4 regions of the Streptomyces sp. NPDC127190 genome follow, and region 4 is predicted to be linked to each of the others. Evidence: riboswitches for the same ligand, from Rfam matches in the RefSeq annotation. Region 4 holds a riboswitch; each other region holds the start of a gene.

Region 1 (7,030 bases), on a different contig from region 4:
CGCGCCTTGAGGTCGCGCAGCTGCTCCACGCGCTCGCGCGCCTGTTCCTGCTGCCGCTGGAGGTCGGAGATCTGGGCGCGCTGGGAGACGTACTGCCGCATCGGGTACGCGAGGGCGACGATCAGCGAGCACAGCACCAGCGCGAGCAGCGCCGCCCGTCCGGTGAGCCGGGAGCGGCGGGCCTGCCGTTTGGTCTGGGAGCGGTAGACCCGGGCCGCGGTCTGCTCGCCGAGCAGCCGCAGCCTGGTCGCGGTGGAGAAACGGTCCCGGTCCTTCACGGCCATCTGGCGTACCGCCTCCCCTTGTCTGTCGCCTGCTGCTCGCACACGTGCGTACGTCCCCGGACACGGTACGGGACCGGGTACGGGGACGTACGTACGACTGGCGAGGACTTAGCCCCTACTGGCTCAGCCCTCTGCCGGCTCAGCCCTCTGCCGGCTCGGCTGTCTGCCGGCTCGGCTGTCTGCCGGCTCAGCCCTTGAAGCGCGGGAAGGCGCTGCGGCCGGCGTACACCGCGGCGTCGTCGAGGATCTCCTCGATGCGCAGCAGCTGGTTGTACTTGGCGACGCGCTCGGAGCGGGCCGGGGCACCGGTCTTGATCTGGCCGCAGTTGGTGGCGACGGCCAGGTCGGCGATGGTGACGTCCTCGGTCTCGCCGGAGCGGTGGGACATCATGCACTTGAAGCCGTTGCGCTGGGCCAGCTCGACGGCGTCCAGGGTCTCGGTCAGCGAGCCGATCTGGTTGACCTTGACCAGCAGGGCGTTGGCGGTGCCCTCCTCGATGCCGCGGGCGAGACGCTCGGGGTTGGTGACGAACAGGTCGTCGCCGACCAGCTGGACCTTGTCACCGAGCTTGTCGGTGATGGTCTTCCAGCCGTCCCAGTCGTCCTCGAACAGCGGGTCCTCGATGGAGACCAGCGGGTACGCCTCGACCAGCTCGGCGTAGTACTCGGTCATCTCGGCGGCCGAGCGGTTCTTGCCCTCGAAGACGTAGGAGCCGTCCTTGTAGAACTCGGACGCGGCCACGTCGAGGGCGAGGGCGATCTGCTCGCCGGGGGTGTAGCCGGCCTCCTTGATCGCCTCCAGGATGAGGTCCAGGGCCTCACGGTTGGAGCCGAGGTTCGGGGCGAAGCCGCCCTCGTCGCCGAGGCCGGTGGCCAGGCCCTTGTTCTTCAGGACCTTCTTCAGGGTGTGGTAGACCTCGGCACCCCAGCGCAGGGCCTCGGAGAAGGACTCCGCGCCGATCGGGGCGATCATGAACTCCTGGATGTCCACGTTGGAGTCGGCGTGCGAGCCGCCGTTCAGGATGTTCATCATCGGCACCGGCAGCAGGTGCGCGTTCGGGCCGCCCAGGTAGCGGAAGAGGGGGAGGTCGCTGGCCTCGGAGGCGGCGTGGGCGACGGCGAGGGAGACGCCGAGGATGGCGTTGGCGCCGAGGGAGCCCTTGTTGTCGGTGGCGTCCAGGTCGAACATGGCCTGGTCGATCAGGCGCTGCTCGGTGGCGTCGTAGCCGACCAGCTCGGGGCCGATCTGCTCGATGACGGCCAGGACGGCCTTCTCGACACCCTTGCCCAGGTAGCGGTTCGGGTCGCCGTCGCGGAGCTCGATGGCCTCGAAGGCGCCGGTCGAGGCGCCGGACGGGACGGCGGCACGACCCGTGCTGCCGTCGTCGAGGCCGACCTCGACCTCGACCGTGGGGTTGCCTCGGGAGTCCAGGATTTCCCGGGCTACGACGACGTCGATGGACGGCACGAGCATCTCCTTCTTGGATGTGACGCTGGAAGTGCGGGGCGGTCTGCCTTACGGCTGTGCCTTGCGACTAGAGCCTAACCGCCCCAGGGCCATCGGCCAGCCGACCGACCGGCCCGTGGACGGGGAAGGACACGCAGACGGTACCCATTGTTCACCGTCGGAACAAAGGGGGGTGCGGAAGAACAGCGGACGACGGCTCGGCAAAGAGGACGACGGCTCGGCAAAGAGCCGGGCCGGCCCGGAGCGGCCGAGGGCCGGTCATGGAAAAGCCCCGCCCCGGCGCGTACGGGGGAGAACGCGCCGGGGGGGGGGGCCCGCGGGGACGGGGGGGTCGGCCCTCACCGGGGCTTCACTCGGCGACGAGTGTGGGGGGCCCGGTGGTGAGGGCGCTGTGGCTCTGCGCGGGGCCGCGGGTCACTTCAGGTGCAGCTGCTGGCCCGGGTAGATCAGGTCGGCGTCCGTGACGATGTCCTTGTTCAGGTCGAACAGCTTCTTCCAGCCGCCCTGGACGTGGTGCTTCTCGGCGATGGTGCTGAGGGTGTCGCCCGCGACGACCTTGTACTCGCCGTCGCCCTTCTTGACCTTCTTGCCGGTCGGCGTGGTCACGGTCTTGCTCGGGGACGGGGTGGTGCGCTGGGTGGAGCGGGTGGCGGCCTGCCCGTCGGTGGAGCGGCTGGTGGTGCCGGTGCTCTTGGTCGTGGAGCCGGTGCTCTTGGTCGTGGTGCCGCCGGCCGGGGCGGAGCCGTTGTACGGCGTGCTCGTCAGGCCCGTGCCGCAGACCGGCCAGGCGCCCTTGCCCTGCGCGGCGAGGACCTTCTCGGCGACGGAGATCTGCTGCGCCTTGCTGGCCTTGTCGGCGGTCGAGGCGTAGGCGGTGCCGCCGTACGCGGCCCAGGTGGAGGCGGAGAACTGGAGACCGCCGTAGAAGCCGTTGCCGGTGTTGATGGCCCAGTTGCCGCCGGACTCGCACTGGGCGACGGCGTCCCACTGGGAGGCGGTGGCGGCGGAGGCGTTGCCGGCCGCCATCAGCGGGGCGGCGACGGCGGCACCGGCGACACCGGCGAGTGCGACGGCGCGGACGGCCTTGGACGGACGACGGTGCTTGCCCTTGCCGGAAAACAGCATGGATCATCCCCTCACCGACGCCTGCGAGGTGAGCTGTCGGGTTCGGGCCGGTTGAGTTGCCCGGCCGCACTCCGCTTGCGCGGGGCGCGGCTTCACCCCAAGCCGGTTCCGGCCTCAACGGCCGGTCACGGCACCTACCTTGGTTCCCCCGCTCCTGCCTGCGGCGCTCGAAGCGACGACTGTTCCCGGGTGGCCGCTGGCAGGATTCGGCGTTGCGACCGCCGGGGCTCGCGGTGGCGAGCGGTCCTGACCGTAGACACGCGATCGGCGGAATTTCAAAGACGATCAGGGCTTCTGAGACTCATCCCACACTTTCGCCAAAACGGACATTAGCGATCAAGCGGGGCGTCAACTGGCCCTAATTTACGCCCGTTTCGGTACCGACTTTCAGCGTCTGACCGGCACTGATGTCGTTCGGGTCGGACCCGATGGACTTCTGGTTCTCGGCGTAGAGGGCATGCCATCCGCCGTCGACCCCAAGGGAGTCCGCAATGGAGGTGAGAGAGTCCCCCGCGCGCACGGTGTAAGTCTCCGGCCGACGGGAGGCATGGCGGCCCGAAGCGGCGTCGTTCTGACCGTTTGTCACGCTTTCGTCCGCACTGTCCCCGCGGTGACGCCCGCCACTGCTGAGCGAACCGGTGTCCACCAGGCTCCAGGAGCCGGCGCTCTGCTGGGTCGGGTCCGGATCGTCCGCTTCCGGCGTGTCCGGGGTGGAAGTGTCGCTTTCCTTGGGGTTCTGGCTGCCGGTCGGCGCGGAGGTGCCCGGCTTCGGGGTGCCGCTCGGGGTGGAGCCGTGCGCCTTGCCGTGGTGCGCGCCGGAACCCTTGCCCGTACCCGAGGAGGGGGTCGAGGCGGGGTCCTGGGTCGAGGTGGAGGGGCCGGAGGAGCCGGCGCCGCCGGAGCCGGTGCCGCTGTCCGTGCCGGAACCGGAAGCCGAGCCCGTCGAGTCCGCCGAGCCGGTCGAGCCCGTCGAGCCCGTCGTCGGGTCGGACGACGTACCCGAATCCGACGAGCCGGACGAACCGGAGCTGTCCGTGGAACCGGACGCGTCACCCGTGCCGCCGGAGCCACCGGAGCCGCCGACGCCCGTGTCGACGTCCACCGAGCCGGAGTTCGCGGTCAGCCCGGACAGCAGGGCGCAGGTGGCCCAGGGCGTGGTGCCCTTGTCGGCGAGGATCTTCTCGGCGACCGCGATCTGCTGCGAACGGCTCGCCTGGTCGGGGCTGCCGGCGTAGCGCGTGCCGCCGTATTTGGCCCAGTCGTCCTGGGATATCTGGAGACCGCCGTAGTACCCGTTGCCGGTGTTCGCGCTCCAGGAGCCGCCGCTCTCGCACTCGGCGACCTTGTCCCAGGTGGTTCCGTCGGCCGCGTTGGCGCTCGCGGCGCCGAGGAGCGGGATCGCGATGGCGGAGCCGGTCACTCCGGCCGCGACGAGGAGGGCCGGAGCCTGACGGGGGCGACGGTGACGACCGTTCCCGGAGAGCATGCGGAAGCCTTTCGTGCGACAACAGGAGCGGCGTGGCGGTTGGTGCGGGGCGCCACGCTGATGGGTGAACGTATCGGCAACGATCACTTGTCACAAGTTCATGCCGCGCAGATCACGTGAAGATCACAGAGCTGATGGTGTGTCACCTCGCCCCGCGGGGTATCGGGTCGGCCGGTGTTCAGGCGCGCGGCGTGAACTCCACCGGCAGGGTGCGCAGGCCCCGCATGATGAGCCCGCCGCGCCAGCGCAGCTCGGCCGGATCGGCCCCGAGCCGCAGGTCGGGCAGGCGGGTGAACAGCGTGGCGAGCGCGCTCTGGCCCTCCAGCCGGGCGAGCGGGGCGCCCAGGCAGTAGTGGATGCCGTGGCCGTAGCCGAGGTGCTGGTTGTCCCGTCGGCCGAGGTCCAGCACGTCCGGGTCGGCGAACCGCTCCGGGTCCCGGTCGGCGGCGGCGAGCACCACGAGCACCGGGTCGCCGGGGGCGATGTCCTGGCCGCCGATGGTCAGCGGCTCGGTCGCGAACCGCCAGGTGGCCAGCTCCACCGGGCCGTCGAAGCGCAGCAGCTCCTCGACACCGGTCTCCAGCAGGTCCCGCTCGCCGCGGGCCAGGGACGCCTGGAGCCGGGTCCGCTGGCCGGGGTGGGTGAGCAGCGCGTAGGTGCCGTTGCCGATGAGGTTGACGGTCGTCTCGAAACCGGCGAACAGCAGGATGAACGCCATCGCCGCGGCCTCGTTCTCGGTGAGGTGCTCGCCGTGGTCGGAGGCGCGGATGAGACCGGAGATGAGGTCCTCGCCGGGCACCGGCTCCGCGGGCAGCGCCGCGCGCTTCTTGTGGATCAGCTCGGCGAGGTAGCCGCGCATCTTCTTGACGGACCGCGCGACCCCGCCCCGGGGTCCGCCGCCGTGCCGGATCATCATCCCCGCCCAGTCCCGGAAGTCGTCCTGGTCCTCGCGCGGGACACCGAGCAGGTCACAGATGGCGTAGATGGGCAGCGGGAAGGCGAACTCGTGGATGAGGTCGGCCGAGCCCCGGGCCGCGAACCCGTCGATGAGGCGGTCGGTCAGCTCCTGCACCCGGGGCGCGAACTCGGCGACCCGGCGGGGCGTGAACGCCTTGCTCACCAGCCGGCGCAGCCGCGTGTGGTCCGGCGGGTCGATGTTCAGCAGGTGCGTCATCAGCTCGGCCTTGCGCTCCCCGGGGATACCGGTCTTCCCCTTGGCGTGCGCGGGCTCGTCGTGGTGCGCCGGGTTCTTGCTGAGCCGCTGGTCGGCGAGGGCCTGCTTGGCATCGGCGTACCGGGTGACCAGCCAGGCCTCGACCCCGCTGGGCAACCGGGTCCACCGCACCGGCGCGTGCTCCCGCAGCCACGCGTAGGCGGGGTAGGGGTCGGCGGCGAACTCCCAGCTGAAGAGGGCGGGAGGGGCGGGAGGGGGGACGGGTCCGGGGGTGCCGGGGGTGGCGTCGGGGGTGGTCGGGGGGTGGGGCAGCTCGGTCACCTCTCGACGGTATCCGGCTGCGCCCCCTTCCCCTCGCGCCTCCCCCTTGTTACGCCTTCTCCCCTGGTACGCCTTCTCCCCTGGTACGCCTTCTCCCCTGGTACGCCTTCTCCCCTGGTACGCCTTCTCCCCTGGTACGCCTTCTCCCCTTGTTGCACCTTCTCGTGCCTGTTACGCCTTCTCCTCCGGCAGTCCCTCCGCCGCCCGTATCGCGTCGCGGTAGACGCGGGCCGCCGCGCGCAGGGCCGCCTCCGGGTCGGTGCCGTTCGCCTCGGCGTGGGCGGCCAGGGCGAGGAGTTCATAGCCGACGCCCTCGCCCGTGGGCAGCGGGACGTCCAGGCCGGCCGTGCGGGCGCGGGAGGCGAGCTTGGCGGCGAGGGCCAGGCCGGGCTGGCCGAGCGGGACGCCCTCGGTGACCGAGTCGCGCTGCTTCTCCTCGGCCTTGGTGCGCAGCCAGTGCGCCTTGACGTCCTCCGGGGTCTCGGCCTTCTCGTCGCCGAAGACATGCGGGTGGCGGTGGATCAGCTTGGCGACGATGCCGCCGGCCACGTCGTCGATGGAGAACGGCGCGTCCGGGTGCTCCTCGGCGATCCGGGAGTGGAAGACCACCTGGAGCAGCACGTCGCCCAGCTCCTCGCGCAGCTCCACCCGGTCCCCGGCCTCGATCGCCTCGACCAGCTCGTACATCTCCTCGATGCCGTGCTTGGCCAGGCCCTCGTGGGTCTGCCGGGAGGACCACGGGCACTCGGCCCGGATCTGGTCCATCACCTGGACGAGGTCGAGCACGCGCGCGCCCGGCAGGTCGTAGGAGGCGGGCAGCAGCTCCAGCTCCGGCATGGCGACACGGCCGGAGCCGGCCAGCCGGGCCAGGCCGTCGGTGAGCGCGGGCTCGCCCTCGCCGGTCGCCACGACCACCACCGTCCGCCCACCCGCACAGGCGTCGACCAGCTCCTGTGCGGTGGGGGCGGCCTCGGCCACCGCTATCCCCGCCTCCCGCAGATAGGGCAGCTGCGGATGCGCGCCGTCCGCGCAGAGCACGGCGTCGGCGGCGTGCAGGGCCTGCCAGGCGGGCCAGGACAGCAGGCCGGGGGCGACCCGGTGGCTGGTGGTGAGCAGGACGACGCGACCGGGGCCGGCGGACCCCGCGGGGTCGGCGGCGGGGCCGGTGCCGG
Region 2 (7,030 bases), on a different contig from region 4:
CATCGACGGGCAGCGGATCATCGACCTCGGCGAGCTGTTCGGCAACGACAGGCCGGTCGTGCTGGAGATCGGGTTCGGGATGGGCGAGGCCACCGCGCAGATGGCCGCCGCCGACCCGGACACCAACATCCTCGCCATCGACGTGCACACCCCGGGCCAGGGCAACCTGCTGAACCTCGCCGACCAGAACGGGCTGTCCAACGTCCGGGTGGGCAACGGGGACGCGATCATCCTGCTCCGCGAGATGCTCCGGCCCGACTCCCTCGACGGGCTGCGCGTGTACTTCCCGGACCCCTGGCCCAAGAAGCGGCACCACAAGCGCCGGCTGATCCAGCCCGAGTTCCTGACGCTCGCCGCCGAGCGGCTGAAGCCCGGCGCGATCGTGCACTGCGCGACCGACTGGGAGCCGTACGCCGAGCAGATGCTCGAGGTGCTCAGCGCCCACCCGGCCTTCGAGAACACGCAGGCGGACGGCGGTTTCGCGCCCCGGCCCGCATTCCGGCCGCTGACCCGTTTCGAGGGGCAGGGGCTGGACAAGGGTCATGTGGTGAACGATCTGCTGTTCCGGCGCGTACCGCACGGCCAGGACGGATAAGTCCAGCAAGCAGGGGCGGAAACGCGCCGGCCCCTCGTCCCGCCGTCGTTAGGGTCGATGCCCGTGGCCACCAGTCCCCCGTACCCGACCTACCCCCTCAGCCCCGGCGGCGGCACCCTGCGCCATCCGCACTGGTGGCAGCACCGGTGGGTGCGGTACGGAGCACTGATCACGCTGCTCGCGCTGTCCGGGCTGGTGATTCTCGCGCTGGTGCGCCGGCAGACCGGCACGGAAGGGTTCCTGGTCGGGCTCGGGCTGGCCGTGCTGCCCGTGCCCTGGCTCATATCCGCCTTCCGCTGGCTGGACCGGGTCGAGCCCGGCCCTTGGCGGAACCAGGTCTTCGCCTTCGCCTGGGGGGCCTGCGCGGCGGCGCTGATAGCCATCGTCGCCAACAGCTTCGCGACCCACTGGATAGCCACCGCCACCGCCGACCAGGCCGGCGCCGACACCCTCGGGGCGACGGTGATAGCGCCGATCGTCGAGGAGTCCGCGAAAGCCGCGGCCGTGCTGCTGGTCTTCCTCTTCAAGAGACGCGACTTCACCGGGATCGTGGACGGCGTGGTGATAGCCGGGACCACCGCGACCGGGTTCGCGTTCACCGAGAACATCCTCTACCTCGGTACGGCCTTCGGGACCGACCAGCTCACCGGCGACCGCGGCATCGCCTCCGTCACCGCCGCGACCTTCTTCGTGCGCATCGTGATGTCCCCGTTCGCGCACCCCCTGTTCACCACCCTCACCGGGCTCGGCTTCGGCGTGGCCGCGCTGTCCGGGGAGCGGCAGCGGGCCCGGCGCACCCTGGTGCCGCTCGGCGGGCTGCTGCTCGCGATGAGCATGCACGCCCTGTGGAACGGCTCCGCCACCTTCGGGCCGTACGGCTTCTTCGGCGTGTACGGCGGCTTCATGGTGCCCGTGTTCGCGCTGCTGACCTGGCTGTCGATCTGGACGCGGCAGCGGGAGCTGCGGATCGTGCGGGAGGAGCTGCCGGCGTATGTGTCGGCGGGGTGGCTGGGCCCGGGCGAGCCGTTCGCGCTCGGTTCGATGCGGGCGCGGCGGATGGCCCGGGACTTCGCCCGGCACCACGCCGGGCGCCCGGCCGCCCGGGTGGTGGCGGAGTACGAGACGTACGCCACCTCGCTGGCGTCACTGCGGCGCCGGGGGCGCCGGGGCCGGGCCGGGGCCGACTTCGTCGTACGGGAGCGGGAGGTGCTGGAGGAGCTGTGGCGCCGCAGGGAGACGGCGCGTCCCGCGCTCGAGTACGCGGCCCGGGCCATCGCCCCTGCCCCGGCGTACTGGCCGCCGTACGCACACCCGGCGGCGCCGAACCCCGGAAACCCCGGGTACGCCGGATACTCCACGTACTCCGGGTACTCCGGGTACTCCGGGTACTCCGGGTATCCCGCATACAACCCCTACCGCACCTAGGGGCCGGGATCTCGCGGGGATCGGCACCGCCGGGTCACACCGGGGAGACGGTGATCAGGCCGACGCCTCGGTCAGCGTCGTGAGCTGCTCCTTCGTCAGGGTCAGGTTCGCCACCTCCGTCAGGGCCGGCAGCTGGGACACCGTACGGGCCGAGGCGATGGGAGCCGCCACCGTCGGCTGGGCGGCGAGCCAGGCCAGGGCGACCGTGGCGACCGGGGCCTCATGGGCGGCGGCGACCTCGTCCAGGGCGGCGAGGACCCGCCGGCCGCGCTCGGACTCCAGGTGCTTCGCGGCGGCTCCGGCGCGGGCGCTGTCGACCGTCGCACCGGGGCGGTACTTGCCGGTCAGGAAGCCGGAGGCGAGGGCGTAGTACGGGACCGCGGACAGGCCCTCGCGGGCGGCGAGGTCCTGGAGGTCACCCTCGTAGGTGTCGCGGGAGACCAGGTTGTAGTGGGGCTGGACGGCGACATAGCGGGCCAGGCCCTCGCGGGCGGAGAAGTCCAGGGAGGCCTGAAGGCGCTCGGCGCCGATGTTGGAGGCGGCGATGTGCCGGACCTTGCCCGCCTTCACCAGCTCGTCCAGGGCGCCGATGATCTCCTCGACCGGCACCTCGGGCTGGTCGTAGTGGGTGTAGTACAGGTCGATGTAGTCGGTGCCGAGACGGCGCAGGGAGGCGTCGGCGGCGGCCTTGATGGTGGCCGCGGACAGGCCCTGGAACTCGGGGTGCTGGCTGACCTTGGTGGCGACGACGACGTTGTCGCGGTTGCCGCGCGCCTTCAGCCACGCGCCGATGATCGTCTCCGACTCGCCGCCCTTGTTGCCCTCGGCCCAGGCCGAGTAGACGTCCGCGGTGTCGATGAAGTTGCCGCCGGCGGCCGTGTAGGCGTCGAGGACGGCGAAGGAGGTGTCCTCGTCGGCGGTCCAGCCGAAGACGTTGCCGCCCAGGGCGAGCGGGAAGACCTCGAGGTCGGAAGAGCCGAGTGTGCGCAGTGAAGTCATGATCAATGCCAACGCCGGCGAGAGGAAGCGCATTCCTCCGCCGGCGCCGCGTTCACCCGGAAAGCCGGGCCTGTCAGGGGTTGAGGCCCTTGTCGCGCAGCCAGGCCATGGGGTCGATGGCGGTGGGCTGGCCGTCCGGGTGGACCTCCAGGTGCAGGTGCGGCCCGGTGACGTTGCCGGTCGCACCGACGCGGCCGATGACGTCGCCGGTGTTCACCTGCTGGCCGACCGAGACGTTGATCGAGGACTGGTGGCAGTACCAGAGCTGGGTGCCGTCGTCGAGGGTGATGACCGTGCGGTAGCCGTAGGCGCCGGCCCAGCCCGCCTCGGTCACCTTGCCGGCGTGCACCGACTTGATGAGGGTGCCGGTGGGGGCGGCGAAGTCCAGGCCGGTGTGGTAGCCGGAGGACCACATCGAGCCGGGCTGCCCGAAGGTGCCGGTGATCGTGTAGGACACGACCGGCAGCGAGTACTGCTTGGCCAGCTCGGCCAGGCGCTTGGCCTCGGCCTCCTTCTTGGCGTCGGCCTCCGCCTTCTGCTTGGCGGCGGCGGCCTTGGCGGCGGCCGCCTGCTCGGCCTTGGCGGCCGCGGCGGCGGTCTGCTTCTCGGAGGCGGCGAGCGCGGCGATGGTGGCCTTGCTGTCGGCCTGCCCCTTCTGCTGCTCGGCCTGGGCCATGATCCGGTTGCGCAGGGCCTCGCCCGCGCCACCGCTCTGCCCGGCCTCGGCCGAGGCCACGCCGACGGTGCCGAGCGTGCCGCCGGCGTCCTTGGGGGCGTCGGCGGAGTCGCCGCCGAAGAGGTGCTCGACGGAGTCCAGGTCCGGCATGGAGACGGAGACCGGCACCTTGCCGGGGTTGGCGCTGGCCATGCCGCCCGCGCCGACGGCGGCCATCACGCCGACACCGAGGACGGTGGAGCTGCGCGCGAAGCCGCCGCGCTGCTTGGCGACGCGGTGCCGACCGCGGACCGGAGCGACGGACTCCGCAGTGGGGTTCCACTCCTCCCAGGGGCCGTCCTCGGCGGCGGGGGAGCCGTATCCGAAGGTGTCCGTCTCGCGCTGAGCGGGTATGAACGGGGCTTCTGGGGCAGGCCGGTTGGACGCCACGCGGGCGCGCTCCTTTCCTTCCTCCGCCTACCGGGTTAGCTGACGGGTTCGGAGCAGGAAGGTCTCCTACGCGCGTAAACCGATCGTGGGCCGAGTCCGCTCGGCAAGTCCACGACGGTGTCCGCGTGATTCACCCCAAGGTGGTGGTTCCCCGGTTCCCTTACGGGATTCGGCGCGTGCGCACGGAGCCGCCTCTTGTGACGGCTGGGACGACCGCGCTGCGTTATCGAACGTTAATAGACCCTGCGGTTACTTTCCAAGCCCGTCCAGCTTGATCGTTAACCTTTTATGCCGGTACTTAAGGGTCACAAGACCAGCAAACCGGGCGAGTTGACGGCGACTCGGCCACCGTTCAGGAGTCACAGCGTTTTTGATGGTGACTCAGATGTTATGCGCGCGGAGTCGCCCGGTCACTCATCGTGAACCCCCTGCGGGGAGACCCTCAGGGGTGCCGTACGGCGAGCAGCGCCATGTCATCCGCCATCCCTCCCCCGGAGTGCCTCCGCACCTCGTCCGCGAGCCGCCCCAGCAGCGCGCCCGGACCGGCGAAGGTACGGCCGGTAAGCCGCCGCTCGGGGTCGTAGAACCGGCCGTGGACGTCCCGGGCCTCGGACAGCCCGTCGGTGTAGAGCAGCAGGGTGGCCCCACCCGGAAAGGCCGCCTCCAGCACCCGGTCCGGCCACACCCCGAGATCACCCATGCCGAGCGGCAGCGCGGGCTCGGGCCCGGCCAGCGTGCGCACCGCGCCGTCGGCGTACAGCAGCAGCGGCGGCGGATGGCCGCGGTTGACGACCCGGACGAGCCCCTCGCCGTGCGGGAGTTCGGCCAGTACGGCGGTGGTGAACCCCTCGAAGGCGTCGATACCGTCCCGCCGGGCGCCCTCGCGGGCCAGCGCCCGCTCCAGCCGCTGCGCCACCTCCTCCAGCGTGGCCTCCTGCTCGGCCGCCTCCCGGAACGCGCCGATCACCACGGCGACGGCCGCGACGGCACCCAGCCCCTTGCCCCGCACATCCCCGACGATCAGCCGGACGCCGTACGGGCTGTCCTGCACCGCGTACAGGTCGCCGCCGATGGACGCGTCCTGCCGCGCCGCCTCGTAACGGGCGGCGATCCGGAAACCGCCGATCCGCGCCGCGGGCTCCGGCAGTACGGCCCGCTGGGCGGCCTCGGCGATCTCCCGGGCGGAGGCCAGCCGCCGGTCACCCAGGCGGACCACCCGGTTGATGGCGCCGGCCAGCACGGCGACGCTGGCCACGGTGACCAGATCGGTGACCGTGGCCACGGCCGGACGGGCACCGCCCTGCGCATGCACGGCGTAGGTGGCGCCGAGCGCCGCGAGGCCGGTCAGCGCGGTGCTGCGCAGCGAACTGAGCGGGGCCGCGATCAGCACGGCGGCGGTGAAGAAGGGGACGGCGGTGAAGTCCCTCGGCGTCAGCAGGCCGTAGAGGACACCGCAGAAGATCAGCAGGACGGGCAGGCCCCGGGCCAGGGCGCGGGCACTCGGACGGCGCGGAGCAAGCGGGGAAGGGCGCACGGGGGCGGGCCGGTCGCCGTGGCCCGGCCCGGGCACCGGGTCGCCGGGGAGCCGGCCGCCCGCCCTGGCGTACGGGCTCTCCTCCACCTCACCAGGGCGCACCGTGTCTCTCCCGCATGTCCGACGTACCTCCAGATTTGCGGGCCCGGCAAGGCCGGGCGACCCCGGTGGGCCGACCGGATGAGCCCGTCCAAAGGACCCGCCGTAAACCGATGTGCGCGGGACCCCACGGATGACGTACACTGAAGTCACAACGACGCGGGGTGGAGCAGCTCGGTAGCTCGCTGGGCTCATAACCCAGAGGTCGCAGGTTCAAATCCTGTCCCCGCTACTGAAACTCAGGGCCGGAAACCAGCAATGGTTTCCGGCCCTGAGTGTTTCCATGAGCGTGTACGGCCCTAGGGGCGCCCCCGCAGGGGCGCCGGCCTGTTTCACCGGGCCAAGCGGGCCGGGAGTCAGCCCGCCAACAGATGAGAGTTCGGCGCCTTGGCGACCGCCTCCAGCTCGGGGACGACCACGACCTCCACTCCCCCCGCACCGAGCAGCCCGGCCCCGTCGGCCGACGCCACGAAGGTGTCCGGCTCCCGCCAGGCGGTGACCACCCGGCGCACCCCCGCCCCGAGGATCAGCTCCGCACAGGGCGCCGGCCGCGACGCCCGCCGCGCACAGGGCTCCAGGCTGCTGTAGACCGTGGCGCCGGGCAGCCGCGGATCGGCCAGGTCCAGCTTCGCCAGCGCCGCCTCCTCCGCGTGGACCACCGCGTCGCCGCCCTCCCGGGAGTGGCCGCGGGCCAGCTCGGTGCCGTCCGCGGCGACCACCACCGCGCCCACGCTGAACGCGGTCTCCGAGGGCGGACACTGGGCGGCCAGCTCACAGGCGGTGCGCAGCCAGTGCCGGTCGGCGGCGGTGGCGGCCGCACCGGTGCCGGGGGCGGTGGGCTCGTACCGCATGAGGACGACGTCCTCGATCCGGCGCGTCTCGGTGAGCCGCAGCCGGCCCGGCTGATAGCCCCCGGGGCCGAACAGCCGCGGGGCCGCCGGGTCACCGACGAAGAGCGGGGCGAGGACCAGCTGGAGTTCGTCGGCGAGACCCTGCTGGAGCAGCTGGGTGTGCACCTGGCCGCCGCCCTCGACCATCAGCCGCCGCACACCCCGCACCTCGTACAGGTGCTTCAGCAGCAGCCGCCAGTCGAGGCCGGGCCCGAGCGCGACGACATCGGCCGTGCCGCCGAGCAGGCCTGCGGCCCGTTCGGCGCCCCGGTCGGTGGTGTAGACGACCTTGTCGCCGCCGGTGTGCCAGAAGTTCGCCCCCGGGTCGAGATCGCCGGAGGCGGTGACGGTCACCTTCAGCGGGTACTCCGGCCGGCCCGCCG
Region 3 (7,030 bases), on a different contig from region 4:
TGCGCCGCCCGGAGTCGTCGCCTTCACGCAGCGTGGTGACCGAAGCGCGGAAAAGGGAGACGGGGGAGGGTGATGGGGTGCTATGGCACGGATATATGCAAGATCGACAGCGGTGTAGGAAGCCGAGAGTGGACACGGGACACCGGCATGTCGGCATCCGGCTTCCTGAAGGGTCCTGGTGGGACTGGGACGTCATTGCCTGGGACGCGGCCGAGTTCCGGCTGGCGGCCGGGTATGACCTCAGCCACTCCCACGGCCTGGAACTGGTCTTCGGGGACCCGGCCTTCGTCACGTGTCCGGCGCAGTTCGCCGACCCGGTCTTTCGCACCCCGTCGGAAGACGAGCTCGCGAGAGTCACTCATCAGCTTGGTGAGATACCGCCTGTGCTCCTCGCCTTCGAGGCAGACGCGGGCGGGCCGGAGCCGGTCTCCTGTCTGATCGCTGCGGAGCGGGTTGAGGTCGTACAGGAAACCGTCCTGCGGTACTGGCGTGCCGACGCGGCTCCCGGGCAGCGGTTCGCGCCGTGGGTACGGCCGCCGGCGCTGTAGGAGAACCGGGCGGGTGGCCCCCCGCCTGGCGGGCACGGCACCCTGCCGTCCGGGGGGCTGTGGGGGACGAATTAGGCTCCGGCCCCATGGACGTACTCATCCATCTCTTCGTCGGCCTGCACATCATCGGTATCGCCGCGCTGCTCGGCGGTTTCCTCACCCAGATGAAGGCGATGGGCCAGGGCACGGCCCGGTTCGTCCCCGGGATGCTGCACGGCGCGCTGACCATGCTGGTCACCGGCGTGGCCCTGGTCGGCCTGAACCAGGCCCAGGGCGCGCACATCAACACCATCAAGATCGGCATCAAGCTGGCGCTGCTGATCGTGATCCTCGGCCTGGTCTATGTGAAGCGCGACGAGGAGACGATCGACAAGGGCCAGTTCGGCCTGGTCGGCGCCCTCACGGCGACGAACGTGTTCATCGCCGTGCTGTGGACCTGACGGCCGCCGGTGCCATGAAGCGAGTCGCGCGCCCCGGTCGTCACCGGTCAGCCCGGGCGCACCACGCTGTGGACGAGTGACTCACCCCAGCGGTACACGGAGTCCTCACGGATGTACGCGCCCGGCTCGGGGGAGTGGATCATCATGCCGTTGCCCGTGCAGAGGCCGACGTGGCTGCTGTCGTCGTAGAAGAAGACCAGGTCACCGGGGCGGGCGTCGGCGAGCGGCACGGGCGTGCCGGCGGCCGCCTGGTCCCGGGCGGAGCGCGGAAGGGTGACGCCGGCGGCCTTCCAGGCGGCCTGGGTGAGGCCGGAGGCGTCGTAGGAGCCGGGGCCGCTGGCGCCGGACACGTACGGCCTGCCGATCTGGGCGCGGGCGAAGGCGACCGCCAGCTCGGCCCGGGTGACCTGGGCCCCGTACGCCGGACCGGCACCCTCCGCCCGTTTCCGCCCCGCGAGCGCGGCCGAGCGGGCGTCCGCCTCGGCGGTCAGCCGGAACAGCAGCTCCCGCGCGGTGGCGAGCTTGCGCTGGACGGCGGCCTTGGCGGTCTTCACGTCGTACGGGGCGGCGGCCGGTGTCGCCGTGCCCCGGTCGGCGGCAGCCGGTATCGGCGTGCCCCGGTTGGCGACAGCCGATGCCAGCGCGCCCCGGTCGGCCATCGCGCGCGTGCCAGGGCGCTCGCCCCGCGGACCCGCATCGGTGACCTCGCCGAGCGCGTCCCGGCCCGCGTCCCGGCCGCGCGCGTTCCCGCCGGCGGTGGCCCTGGTCCGCTCCGCCGCGTCCTTCACGCGCGAGGCCAGCCGGTTCATCACCCGGCTCGGCGCGAAGTGGTCCTGCGGGAACTCATCGAGCAGCGAAGCGGCCACGTCCGGCGCAGCGGCGAACGGCACCAGGCCCGCGCGGGCCCGGGCGTGCCGCCCCGCGGGCCGGGCGCCCCCCGCGCGCGGGTCGTCCTGGCCCGGGTCGTCCCGGCGCGCTTCCGCCGCGTGCGCCGGTCGCCGCGCGGCCGACGCCTCCGCGGAAGCGGCATGGGCCCCCTGCCGGGCGGCTCCCGGCTCCTCGAAGCGGGTGCCCTGCCGGGCGGCTCCCCGCTCCTCGAAGGGCGCCCCCTGCCGGGCAGCCTCCGCCGCCTCCGCGCGGGCGCGCTGGCGGGCGGCCGCCGACTCCTGCGAGCGTGCGCGCTGCCGGGCCGCCGGTTCCGCCTCCGCGGCCGAGTCGGCGCGGCGGTAGAACTCGTCGATCTTCTTCTCGATCTCCTCCAGGCTGGGCCTGCCGTCGGGGGCGGGGACGGCCTCGGCCGTCTGGGACAGGACGGCCACGGAGGTGAACGCGGCGGTGGCCAGGGCGGGGCCGCGCAGGCCCGGTCCATGGGTGCCGCCGGGCCACGGCTTGCGGTGCGACGCCAAAAGAGGCGACTCCTTCCAACACGCCGCCTACCGGGTTAGCTGTCGGGTTCGGGCGGGTGCTTCGGAAGGGTTGCCCTACGGCGTCGTCCCGGGCGGGAGGTCGGCCGATTCACCCCAGGATCGGTGGGTCCCCGGCTCCGGTGCACCCTGCGGGGCGCGCCGGATTCGGCGGAGGCCGCGCGGCCCGGCGAGGTTCGCCGGAGAGGGGTCGTGCGGCCTGACGGCAACCTAGCCAACTCGTGTGCGTCCTGTGAAGGTTGGTGCGAGGTATGTCCGATACATTTCCGTGACCTGGGGGCACTTGTCTACGCGCGTGAGCAGGCGCTTCCGCAGCGTGAGCGGTCGGCGGGCGCCCCGCGGGCCGTGATCGGCGGGGTCGTCGGTCGGCCGGGTTCCGGGGACGGCGACCGGTTGTCGGTGGGGCACCCTAGACTCGGAGAGCGATGAGCAGCCTCTTTGACGACAGCTTCCTGGCGGACCTCCAGCCCCCGCGTGGGCACGAGGAGGAGCCCCCGCCGCCGACCGAGGACGATCACGCTCCGGAGCCGCTTCCGGACGATCTGTTCGGCGGGAAGTTCGACGTGCCGCCGGACCGGGATTCCTACTACCGCGACGGCGCCCCGCGTCCCGCCATCGACTCGGCGGCCCTCCTGGAGGGGCTGAACGAGAACCAGCGCGCCGCGGTCGTGCACGCCGGCTCCCCGCTGCTCATCGTCGCCGGCGCCGGCTCCGGCAAGACCCGCGTGCTCACCCACCGCATCGCCCACCTGCTCGGCGAGCGGCATGTCCACCCCGGCCAGATCCTCGCGATCACCTTCACCAACAAGGCCGCGGGCGAGATGAAGGAGCGCGTGGAGCAGCTCGTCGGCCCGCGCGCGAACGCGATGTGGGTGATGACCTTCCACAGCGCGTGCGTGCGCATCCTGCGCCGCGAGTCGAAGAAGCTCGGCTTCACCTCGTCGTTCTCGATCTACGACGCCGCCGACAGCAAGCGCCTGATGGCCCTGGTCTGCCGCGACCTGGACCTCGACCCCAAGCGCTTCCCGCCGAAGTCCTTCAGCGCCAAGATCAGCAACCTGAAGAACGAGCTGATCGACGAGGAGGACTTCGCCGCCCAGGCCACCGACGGCTTCGAGAAGACCCTCGCCCAGGCCTACGCGCTCTACCAGTCGCGGCTGCGCGAGGCCAACGCGCTCGACTTCGACGACCTGATCATGACGACGGTCAACCTGCTGCGCGCCTTCCCCGACGTCGCCGAGCACTACCGCCGCCGCTTCCGGCACGTCCTGGTGGACGAGTACCAGGACACCAACCACGCCCAGTACGCGCTGGTGCGCGAACTGGTCGGCACCGGGGAACACGACGAGGACGTCCCGCCCGGCGAGTACGACATCCCGCCCGCCGAGCTGTGCGTCGTGGGTGACGCGGACCAGTCGATCTACGCCTTCCGCGGTGCGACGATCCGCAACATCCTCCAGTTCGAGGAGGACTACCCGAACGCGACCACGATCCTGCTGGAGCAGAACTACCGCTCCACACAGACCATCCTGTCCGCCGCCAACGCGGTCATCGAGCGCAACGAGTCCCGCCGCCCGAAGAACCTGTGGACCAACGCCGGCCAGGGCGCCCGGATCACCGGCTATGTCGCCGACACCGAGCACGACGAGGCCCAGTTCGTCGCCGACGAGATAGACCGCCTCACGGACGCGGGCGAGGCACGCGCGGGAGACGTCGCCGTCTTCTACCGCACCAACGCCCAGTCCCGTGTCTTCGAAGAGGTCTTCATCCGCGTCGGCCTGCCCTACAAGGTCGTCGGCGGCGTCCGCTTCTACGAGCGCAAGGAGGTCCGGGACGTCCTCGCCTACCTGCGGGTGCTCGCCAACCCGGAGGACTCGGTGCCGCTGCGCCGGATCCTCAACGTCCCCAAGCGGGGCATCGGCGAGCGCGCCGAGGCGATGGTCGACGCCCTCGCCCAGCGCGAGAAGATCAGCTTCCCGCAGGCACTGAAGCGGGTGGACGAGGCGTACGGCATGGCCGCGCGCTCCACCAACGCGGTCAAGCGGTTCAACACGCTGATGGAGGATCTGCGCACGATCGTCGAGTCCGGCGCCGGACCCGCGACCGTCCTGGAGGCGGTGCTCGAACGCACCGGCTACCTGGCCGAGTTGCAGGCCTCCACCGACCCGCAGGACGAGACCCGGATCGAGAACCTCCAGGAGCTCGCCTCCGTCGCCCTGGAGTTCGAGCAGGAGCGCGGCGAGGAGGAGCGGGGGACGCTCGCCGACTTCCTGGAGCAGGTCGCCCTGGTCGCCGACTCCGACCAGATCCCCGACGAGGAGGACGGCGACGGCGTCATCACCCTGATGACCCTGCACACCGCCAAGGGCCTGGAGTTCCCGGTCGTGTTCCTGACCGGCATGGAGGACGGCGTCTTCCCGCACATGCGCGCCCTCGGCCAGACCAAGGAGCTGGAGGAGGAGCGGCGCCTGGCGTACGTCGGCATCACGCGCGCGCGGGAGCGGCTGTATCTCACGCGGTCGGCGATGCGCAGCGCCTGGGGTCAGCCGTCGTACAACCCGCCCTCCCGCTTCCTGGAGGAGATCCCGCCCACCCATGTGGAGTGGAAGCGGACCGGGGCGACCGCGCCGGTCTCGTCCGGGGTGGCGGCCTCGCTGTCCACCACCCGCTCCCGCTCCTCGGCGTCGGGTGCCTCCGGATTCGCCACCCGGCGCGCCTCCGAGAAGCCGGTGGTGTCCCTGGCGGTCGGCGACCGGGTCACGCACGACCAGTTCGGACTCGGCACGGTCGTCGCCGTGTCCGGCGTGGGCGACAAGGCCCAGGCGACCATCGACTTCGGCGACGGCAAGGCCAAGCGGCTGCTGCTGCGGTACGCGCCGGTCGAGAAGCTCTAGCAGGACGGCACCGGCGGCCGTCCGTCCGGTGCCTTACGTCGCACCGGGGGCCCTCCGTCCGGTGCCCTACGTCGGGTCCAGGCCGTGGCTGCGCAGCCACGGCAGGGGGTCTATGGCCGCCCCGCCCGCCGGCCGCACCTCGAAGTGCAGGTGCGGGCCGGTGGAGTTGCCCGAGTTGCCGGAGTAGGCGATCGGATCGCCGGCCTTCACGGTCGTACCGGAGGGGACGCGATAGCTGGACAGGTGGCAGTACCAGGTCTGCGTGCCGTCCTTCGCCGTCAGGATCAGCATGTTGCCGTAGGCGCTGTTCCACTTGGTGGTGACGGTGCCGTCGGTGGCGGCCATCACCGTGGTGCCGTAGGCGACGGGGAAGTCGATGCCGGTGTGCACCGACATCCAGTTCACGCCCGCCTGCCCGAAGTAGGCGCTGAGCCCCTTCTGCGTCACCGGCAGCACGAACTTGGGCCGCAGCCGCTCCTTGAGCGCGGCCTCCGCGGCCGCCTTCTTCTTCTGGAGCTCCTGCTGGTTCTTGAGGTCGATCCGCTCCTGGGTACGGCTCGCCCGGTCGGCGAAGTCGTCGGCGCCGGCGGAGAGCGTCCGCAGCTGGGTGTCCAGCTTGCTGTTGGCGACCGAGGGCGCAACCGCGTGCGCGTCCGAGGCCGTGGCGGTGGTGTCCTTGCCGCCGTCGTCCGTCAGCGCGCCGACGGAGGCGGCGGCGATCCCGGCGACCCCCATCACACACGCGGAGGGCACGGCGATGGTCAGCAGCGCGGAGCGCTTGGCGGGCGTACGGCGCCGGGAACGCGCCCCGCCGCGCGCACCCGCGCGGGTCACCGGCGCCGGGGTGACCTCTTCCTGCTCCTCCAACAGCCCGGGCTGCTCGGGGAGTTCGTCCGCGGCGGGATCGTCGTACGCCACCTGCTCGAACGTCGCCGTGGGCTGCTGGTCGAACGGTTCGGCACCCTGCTCGGGCTCCGCCGGTACGGCCGTCTGCTCGGCCGGGTTCCACTGGGTGGCGTCGTACGCGCCGGTGTCGAAGGCCTGGGTGCCCCACTCCCACTGCTGGGTGGCGTCGGCGGCGCCGGACTGCTCGGGCTGGAGCCAGGCGCTCGCGTCCCACTCACCGCTGACGTCGTTGCCCGTGGCCTGCGCGGGGAAGGTCCAGGCGGTGCTGTCGTAGGCGCCGGAGTCGTAGCCGGTGTGGTGCTGGGCCGCGTACGCGTCGTGGGCCGGGACCTGGCCGGTGCCGGTCTGCCACTGCGTGGTGTCGTACGCGCCGGTGGAGTGCGGGTCGCCGGGGAGGCTGCCGAAGAGCGGGTCCGTGTCGAAGGCCGTGCCGTTCCCGGCCCCGGCGGGAAATCCGGTGGCGCCGTGGCCGCCGTACGTGGTGAGGTCGTCGTAATGGACTTCCGGTGTCCCGTACGGCGCGTAGTGCGCGGTCGAGGCGTCGGAAGCCGGGGCCGGGGTGGTCATGGTCCCCGACGGGTGACGGTCGTTCACCAACTTCTCTTTCGCCTCGACAACAGGGGCTGCCAGAGCAGTGCGGCGACTGTACCCGGCGGTATACGGGCGCGACAATCTTCGGCTGGTTTCGAGGTGGCGGGAAACGGGCAATCGGCCGTGTTTCGGGGGAGGCCGGACGCGACCTTGGCCTTCTGTTCGATGAGCGTTCGAGGTCGGGTGACCGTGCGTCACCGGCGGGCCGGTGCCGGACCGCGTCTCAG
Region 4 (7,030 bases):
ACGGGCCGCCCGGGGCATCGGGCGGCCCAGTACCCGGGCGGTGCCGGAGGTCGGCTCGATCAGGCCCATCAGCATGCGGATGGTGGTGGTCTTGCCGGAGCCGTTCGGGCCGAGGAAGCCGAAGACGCTGCCCGCCGGGACGGTCAGGTCCAGGCCGTCGACGGCGAGCTGTCCGCCGCGGTAGCGCTTGGTGAGGCCGCGGGTGGCGATGGCATACGGCGGGGCGTCCGCCACGGCGTGCGGGTCAGCGGCGTGCGGGTCCGCGACAGGCGGGTCAGCGGCAGGCGGGTCGGCGGCGCGTGGGTCCGCGTCCCCTGAAGCGCGCAGGTCCTGTGACGGCTCGCCCATCGGCTCCCCCTCGTCCCGTGCCCGCCCGGGGAGGCGAAGGCCGCCTCCCCGGGGCCCGGCCCCGCCCCCCCGGCAGGGCCTACTTGCCCTCGTTGGCCGCCTTGACCAGGGCCTCCTTGGTCACCGCTCCGGCGTACACCTTGCCGTCGTCGGTGATCAGCGCGTTGACCAGGCGGGTGGAGAAGACCGTGCCCTTGCCGAACTTCCCGGAGACCTGGTCGCCGAGCGAGCCGAGGAAGCCACCGAGGTCACCGCCCTTGGCGCCGGTGGGCAGGCCGCCCTTGGCACCGGTGTCGAAGGTGGCGACGGACGACCAGCCCTTGCCCAGCACCTCGGCCGGATCGAACCCCCGGGCGAAGTCCCGGCCCGCCGCCGGAGCGTGCTCGCGGGCCTTGTGGTCCTGCTTGTCCTCGGTGACCTTCGCACCCTTGGGCGGGGTGAAGTCGAAGGTGGCGGCGGCCGGCTTGGCGAAGGAGACCTGGGTGAAGCCCACGTCGACGACGGCGGCGCCGCCGCTCTTCGGGGTCAGCGTGAACTTCAGCGGCAGGCCCGTCTTCGCGTCGACGGCGATGCTGATCGCGCCGACCGTGGTGCCCGACTGCCTGGGCTTGATCAGCAGCTTGTAGGCGTCCCGCCCGGCGACCTGCGCGGTGCCGTCGACGGTGACGGACGTGGTGTCGTCCACCGCCTTCAGGGCCTGGTCGGCGAAGTCCTTGGGCGTGGCCGGCGGCTCGCCCGCGCGCTCCCCGTGCCGGGCGCCGTCAGCGGCCTTGGTGCTGTGGTGGACCTGGTTGCTCCGGCTGTCGTACCCCCAGACGTCCCGGCCGTTGTGGATGATGCTGTACTCGGCGCCGGTCTCCAGCAGCGACAGCTTCTGCCGGTCGGGGCCGTCGGCGGCGACGCGCAGCGTGTGCGTGCCGGAGACCAGCTCGGTGAGCTTGGCCTGCGGGTCGGCGGAGGAGCCGTCGCCCTTGCCCGCGCCGGAGGCGAGGCTGTTCTCCAGGCCGCCGAGGTTCGGCAGGCCGAGGTCGGTGCTGATCTTCACGGTGCCGGACAGCTGCTGCACGTCCGACTTGGCGATCTTCTCGATGAGCTGCTGTGCGGTGACCCGGGGCAGGTCCGGGTCGCCGGAGTTGGCGAGCGCCGGGACCAGCCCGATGGTGGCCGCCGCCACTCCCACCACCGCGACCGGCACGGCGTACCGGGCGGCCTTGCGTCGGCCGGAGCGCGCGTCCTCGTCCCGCGCAGCGCTCGGTGCGTCGTCGGATTCGTACGGTGCCATGTGTGCCTTACCTCCGTCGTCGGCGGCGGCTGTCCCCACGCTGGTCCACCTGAGCCGCCATTCTCACCCGAATCGGTGAGGAGTGGTGATTTCCGTGGTTTCCATCTCACCAAATCGGCCATGAGAAAGCGTCAGACCTCGGAGCCAACTCCGTGTACGCCTGGGGTATGACATGGAGGCGCTGCGACCGCTTCGAACCCGTAGGGGTCGGGCCCGCCCAGGGCCCACACGGGGCCCGCACGGGGCCCGCACGGGGCCCGCAGGGCATCCGTCGAACGGGCGTCAGCCGGCCCGGTGGACCACCGCGTCGCACAGCTCCAGCAGCGCTGCCTTGGCGTCGCACTCCCGCAGCGGCGACAGCGCGGCCCGCGCCTCCTCCGCGTACCGCACCGTGTCCCGGCGGGCCTGCTCCAGCGCGGGGTGGGCGCGCAGCGCGGTCAGCACCTCGGCGTGCCGTGCGTCGTCGCTGAGGTCGGAGTCGAGCAGCTCGCACAGCGCGATGTCCTCGGGCAGACCCAGCCGGGCCGCCCGCTCGCGCAGCCGGAGCACGGGGAGGGTCGGGATGCCCTCGCGCAGGTCGGTGCCCGGGGTCTTGCCGGACTCGTGCGAGTCGGAGGCGATGTCCAGGACGTCGTCGGCGAGCTGGAAGGCGACCCCGAGCCGCTCGCCGTACTGGGTGAGGACGTCGACGACCGTCTCGTCGGCGCCGGACATCATCGCGCCGAACCGGCAGGAGACCGCCACCAGCGAGCCCGTCTTGCCGGCGAGCACGTCCAGGTAGTGCTCGACCGGGTCACGGCCGTCCGAGGGACCGGCGGTCTCCAGGATCTGGCCGGTGACCAGCCGTTCGAACGCGAGGGCCTGGACCCGGACCGCCTCGGGGCCCAGGTCGGCGAGGATCTGGGAGGCCCGGGCGAAGAGGAAGTCGCCGGTGAGGACCGCGACGGAGTTGCCCCAGCGGGTGTTGGCGCTGTCCACGCCGCGCCGCACGGCGGCCTCGTCCATGACGTCGTCGTGGTACAGCGTGGCCAGATGGGTCAGCTCGACGACGACGGCCGACGGCACCACGCCCGGGGCGTAGGGGTCGCCGAACTGCGCCGCGAGCATGACGAGCAGTGGCCTGAACCGCTTCCCGCCGGCCCGTACGAGGTGCTGTGCGGCCTCCGTGATGAACGGAACCTCGCTCTTGGTGGCCTCGAGCAAGCCTTCCTCGACAGCCGTCAATCCGGCCTGGACATCGGCTTCCAGAGCCTGGTCCCGCACGCTCAGCCCGAACGGCCCGACGACGGTCACGAGGGGTCTCCTGTCTGCTGGTGTCTGCTGGCGATTACACGGTTTGTCGATAGGTCGCTGCCATCACTCGAGTCAGCGTATCCGGTCCTGTTTCGATCACCGATAGCGCCCACCGGTCCAGCCCGGTCGACATCGGATCATGATCACTAAGGTTCCGATCGGATGGCAAGAACGGACATCTATCGACTTAACAGAACTCCGAGCGCCTTGTCGCGCCGCGCGGGCAACTCCATTACATCCATTACACCCATTAGATCCAATGGGTACCTTGAATCCCTCATGTCCGTTTTGGAATGACTTGCTATTCCGTGAATTGGGTCACGCGGCCAGTCCCGGGCACCCCTCCCCCGCAGGCCCGCTTCCTCCTTGTCCTGCAAGCGAGTTGAGCATTGGCAACCGCAAAGGATCAAGTACCCCATATGGCGCAGACCAAGGTCAAATAGTGCGTTGTGTGAATCCAGTACTTGTTCCCGACATGTGCTCTCGCATACGTTCCGGGCCGTCGGGCGGACGCCGAATCCTGCCGCCGCCCGCATACCCATCCACGAACCCATTCGTACGGCAGGAGCGGGGGACCCAGGTAAGCCGCCGGACCGGAAGGCACACGCCGCACCGGCCCGGCTAGGGGTGAAGCCATGCCTCCTCCAGGGCACGGCCGGGCACCTCCCCGCCCGAACCCGACAGCTCACCTCGCAGGCGCCGGAGAGGAACGCCCCCATGTCTGCTGCCGCTCAGCCCCGCCGTCCCCGCACCAACCGCCTCGTCCGCGCGCTCGCCGTCGCCGGCACCGGCGTCGCCGTCCTCGCCCTGCCGCTCATCGGCGCCACCACCGCGTCCGCCGCCACCGGCACGACCGCCACGGCCTCCACCACGCTCGCCGGGTACCCGAACAACCTCGACGGCTGGATCCGCGAGTCGCTCGCGATCATGGCCCAGAAGGGCATCCCGGGCACCTACAACGGCATCTACCGCAATGTCATGCGGGAGTCCTCCGGCAACCCGAACGCCATCAACCTCTGGGACTCCAACGCCGCCGCGGGCATCCCCTCCAAGGGCCTGCTCCAGGTCATCGACCCGACCTTCCAGGCCTACCACGTGGCCGGCACCTCCTTCGACCCCTACGACCCGGTCGCGAACATCACGGCCGCCTGCAACTACGCCGCCGCGCGGTACGGGTCCATCGACAACGTCTTCGGCGCGTACTGAGGTCCCCGACCGGCCGGTGCCTACTGAAGAACCGGTCAGTCGGTAGGGAAGAGTCTTTCGAGGACGACGGCGATGCCGTCGTCCTCGTTCGACAGGGTGACCTCGTCGGCCACCGCCTTCAGTTCCGGATGCGCGTTGGCCATGGCGACCCCGTGCCCGGCCCACTCGAACATCGGGACGTCGTTGGGCATGTCCCCGAACGCCAGCGCCCGGTCGGCGCCGGTGCCGAGCCGCTCGGCGGCCAGCGCCAGCCCGGTCGCCTTGGTCACCCCGCGCGGCTGGAGCTCCACCATCCCCGGGCCCGACATGGTGACCGTCGCCAGCGACCCCACCACCGCGCGCGCGGTGGCCGCCAGTTCGTCGTCCGACAGGGTGGCGTGGCGCAGCAGCACCTTGCTGATGGGCGCGCACCACAGGTCGTCGCGCCGGCCGACCCGGACCGCGGGCAGGGCCGGATGCGGCATCCGGTACCCGGGCTCGATGAGCGTGAGCCCGTCCACCCCGTCCTGGTCGACGGCGGCGAAGACCTGTCCCACCTCCGCCTCGATCTTGCCGAGCGCCGTCTCGGCCAGCTCCCGGTCCAGCCGGACCGACCACACCAGACGGCCGGCCCCGGCGTCGTAGACCTGCGCGCCCTGCCCGCACACCGCGAGCCCCGTGCAGCCGAGCACGGCCAGCAGGGGCCGTACCCGCGGGGCCGGGCGGCCCGTGACCACCAGATGCCGGGCACCGGCCCGCGCCGCCCGCGCGAGCGCGGCGAGCGACCGGTCGGAGACGGTGTCGTCACCGCGCAGCAGGGTTCCGTCCAGGTCGGTGGCGATGAGTGAATATGCGGAGGAGGGTGCCATGATCAGAGAATACGGACACCACGCCCCGCCGACTCATCTGTCACAGCGCGCACTTGTGTGCTGATCACCCCCAACTGGTGTGTGTCTTCCCGCTGATGACGCCCCGCGTCGGCCCGGAGCTCAGCCGTGGGCCGCGGCCAGGTGCTTCGCCAGGCGCGGGGAGGCGAAGTCCGTACCGCACACGAAGCGCATCACCGGTCCGTACGACGACGCCGCCGGCAGGCCGGTGAAGTACAGGCCGGGTACGGAGGAGACGAAGCCGGCACCGAGCTTGGGCGTGCCCCGGCTGAGCGCGAGCCGGGTGCGCAGCTCATGGCCGAGGAAGTCCATCGCCGCGATGTCGACGCGGTAGCCGGTCGCGGCGATGACATGGTCGGCGGTGAGCCGCTCGGTACGGCCGCCGTGGGTGCGGACGGTGAGGACGGGGGTGCCGTCCGGCGCCTCGGCGCTCACCACCCGCTGCACCTCCTGCACCTGCACGGCGCTCTCGAAGCGCTCGCGCAGCCACCAGGCGCCGAGCGGGCCGAGGACCCGCCGGACCAGGTAGTGGCGGGTGGCCTCGGGCAGGTGGCGGTAGGGCTGCGCGTGGTAGCTGAGCGCCCACAGCGACCAGGCGCGGCCGAACGGGGACTCGGGGCGCAGCTTCGGCTGGCCCCAGGGCGGGGCGCCGAAGGCGACCCGGCCGCGGCCGCGCGCGACCACGCGCACCCGTGCGCCCGCCTCGGCGGCGAGCGCCGCCGTCTCCAGCGCGGACTGGCCGGCGCCGATCACGATCAGCTCCTTGCCGGCGAAGCGGCCGAGGTCGTGGTGCTGGGAGCTGTGCGAGACCGGGCCCGCCGGGGCGGGGCCGTCGGCCGCCGCACCGGCCAGTTCCGCGGGCAGATGCGCCAGCCCGGACAGGCCGGTGGCGACGACGACCGCGCGCGCGGTGAACAACTCCCCCGAGTCCAGCTTCAGTTCGAAGCCTCCGCTCCTGTCCCGGTCCACGGAGACGACCCGCACCCGCTCCAGGTCGGGGACCAGCCGCTGCTGGAACCACTCGCCATAGGCGATGAACGTCTCCGCCGGGATGATGTCCTCGTCGGTCACCAGGCGGCGGATCCCGGCCGCGTCGCAGTAGTCGCCCAGGGTGTGGCCGGACTGCGGGCAGTGGAAGCTGGAGGCGGCGGGGGTCGATTTCAGGAGCATGCCCTCGGGCATGTGGTCACGCCAGCTGACCATGGGGTCGCCGAAGACCCGGGCGGGGATGCCGCGCGCCCGTAGATGGGCGGCGGTGGACAGGCCGAACGGCCCCGCCCCGATGACTGCAACCGGTTGCATCACGAAGTCCCTCCCCAGGACGCGGTGCGCCACCCCTCGGTGGCCTTGCCTACTTCGTGGAGGTGCTGCTGCCGCGGCGGTTGGTCCGCCACAGCTGATAGAGGTGCTTCGCGCCCGGGCGCACGAAGCGGGCGAGCATCGTGAGGAACGGCAGCGGGTCGTCACCCGCGAACCAGGCCAGTTCGGTCCCGCTCGCCCTCGCCGGTGCGTGCGGCGTCGTATAGCCGCTGCGGCGGTAGGCGAGGAGGGCGGGCAGGTCGATGTTCTCCACGATGTAACGGTGGCCGGCGCGCTGTTCCCCCTCCGGAACGGTGCGGCCGGTCAGGTCTAGGTGCATCGCGCGGACGACGTCCACCCCCGACTCGCTCTCGAAGAGCCGGAACTGGGCGCCCATGCGCGGGTTGAAGTCGAGGAGCTTGTACTGCCCGTCGCGCCGGTCGAAGCGCAGGTCGAGGTCGATGATGCCGCTGAAGCCGATCTGTTTGATGAAACGGGCGGCGAGGTCGGAGAGTTCCGGGTTGTCGACGACGTACGCGGTCGCCGTCATGCCCGCGTGCGGCGGCCAGGAGCGGACCTTCACCCCGGTGAACAGCGCGAGCGGGGCGGAGTCCCGGTCGAAGCAGGCGTGCACGATCCAGTCCTCGGCCTCCTCGCGCGGCAGATACTCCTGGAGGACCACGCCGGGGTCGTCGCCCCAGTCGCGGGCGAGGCCGAGCAGGCCCGCGCGGGTGGC

What was found. Region 4 has a riboswitch for cyclic di-AMP ahead of ACFVIU_RS10300 (transglycosylase SLT domain-containing protein). Riboswitches for the same ligand answer to the same signal wherever they lie in the genome.
Region 1: another riboswitch for cyclic di-AMP. It lies ahead of ACFVIU_RS23970 (transglycosylase family protein); the one in region 4 lies ahead of ACFVIU_RS10300 (transglycosylase SLT domain-containing protein).
Region 2: another riboswitch for cyclic di-AMP. It lies ahead of ACFVIU_RS38270 (M23 family metallopeptidase); the one in region 4 lies ahead of ACFVIU_RS10300 (transglycosylase SLT domain-containing protein).
Region 3: another riboswitch for cyclic di-AMP. It lies ahead of ACFVIU_RS17825 (NlpC/P60 family protein); the one in region 4 lies ahead of ACFVIU_RS10300 (transglycosylase SLT domain-containing protein).

Annotation. Positions count from the first base shown of each region.
Region 1 covers NZ_JBHXVE010000016.1:85,949-92,978, forward strand. The annotation lists gene ACFVIU_RS23960 (septum formation initiator family protein) at 1-284, opposite strand, end outside; gene eno (phosphopyruvate hydratase) at 472-1,752, opposite strand; gene ACFVIU_RS23970 (transglycosylase family protein) at 2,167-2,877, opposite strand; cyclic di-AMP (ydaO/yuaA leader) riboswitch at 2,881-3,053, opposite strand; gene ACFVIU_RS23975 (transglycosylase family protein) at 3,236-4,363, opposite strand; gene ACFVIU_RS23980 (cytochrome P450) at 4,542-5,858, opposite strand; gene ACFVIU_RS23985 (nucleoside triphosphate pyrophosphohydrolase) at 6,030-7,030, opposite strand, start outside.
Region 2 covers NZ_JBHXVE010000050.1:1,727-8,756, reverse strand. The annotation lists gene trmB (tRNA (guanosine(46)-N7)-methyltransferase TrmB) at 1-595, shown strand, start outside; gene ACFVIU_RS38280 (PrsW family intramembrane metalloprotease) at 659-2,020, shown strand; gene ACFVIU_RS38275 (aldo/keto reductase) at 2,075-3,019, opposite strand; gene ACFVIU_RS38270 (M23 family metallopeptidase) at 3,093-4,124, opposite strand; cyclic di-AMP (ydaO/yuaA leader) riboswitch at 4,132-4,309, opposite strand; gene ACFVIU_RS38265 (PP2C family protein-serine/threonine phosphatase) at 4,567-5,760, opposite strand; tRNA gene ACFVIU_RS38260 (tRNA-Met) at 5,916-5,989, shown strand; gene ACFVIU_RS38255 (dihydrofolate reductase family protein) at 6,114-7,030, opposite strand, start outside.
Region 3 covers NZ_JBHXVE010000010.1:144,141-151,170, forward strand. The annotation lists gene ACFVIU_RS17815 (hypothetical protein) at 129-548, shown strand; gene ACFVIU_RS17820 (hypothetical protein) at 635-988, shown strand; gene ACFVIU_RS17825 (NlpC/P60 family protein) at 1,036-2,394, opposite strand; cyclic di-AMP (ydaO/yuaA leader) riboswitch at 2,402-2,575, opposite strand; gene pcrA (DNA helicase PcrA) at 2,838-5,306, shown strand; gene ACFVIU_RS17835 (peptidoglycan DD-metalloendopeptidase family protein) at 5,373-6,806, opposite strand; gene ACFVIU_RS17840 (esterase/lipase family protein) at 7,027-7,030, opposite strand, start outside.
Region 4 covers NZ_JBHXVE010000005.1:12,132-19,161, forward strand. The annotation lists gene ACFVIU_RS10285 (ABC transporter ATP-binding protein) at 1-348, opposite strand, end outside; gene ACFVIU_RS10290 (outer membrane lipoprotein carrier protein LolA) at 428-1,630, opposite strand; gene ACFVIU_RS10295 (polyprenyl synthetase family protein) at 1,913-2,923, opposite strand; cyclic di-AMP (ydaO/yuaA leader) riboswitch at 3,456-3,635, shown strand; gene ACFVIU_RS10300 (transglycosylase SLT domain-containing protein) at 3,641-4,129, shown strand; gene ACFVIU_RS10305 (HAD family hydrolase) at 4,165-4,977, opposite strand; gene ACFVIU_RS10310 (FAD-dependent oxidoreductase) at 5,098-6,300, opposite strand; gene ACFVIU_RS10315 (ATP-grasp domain-containing protein) at 6,347-7,030, opposite strand, start outside.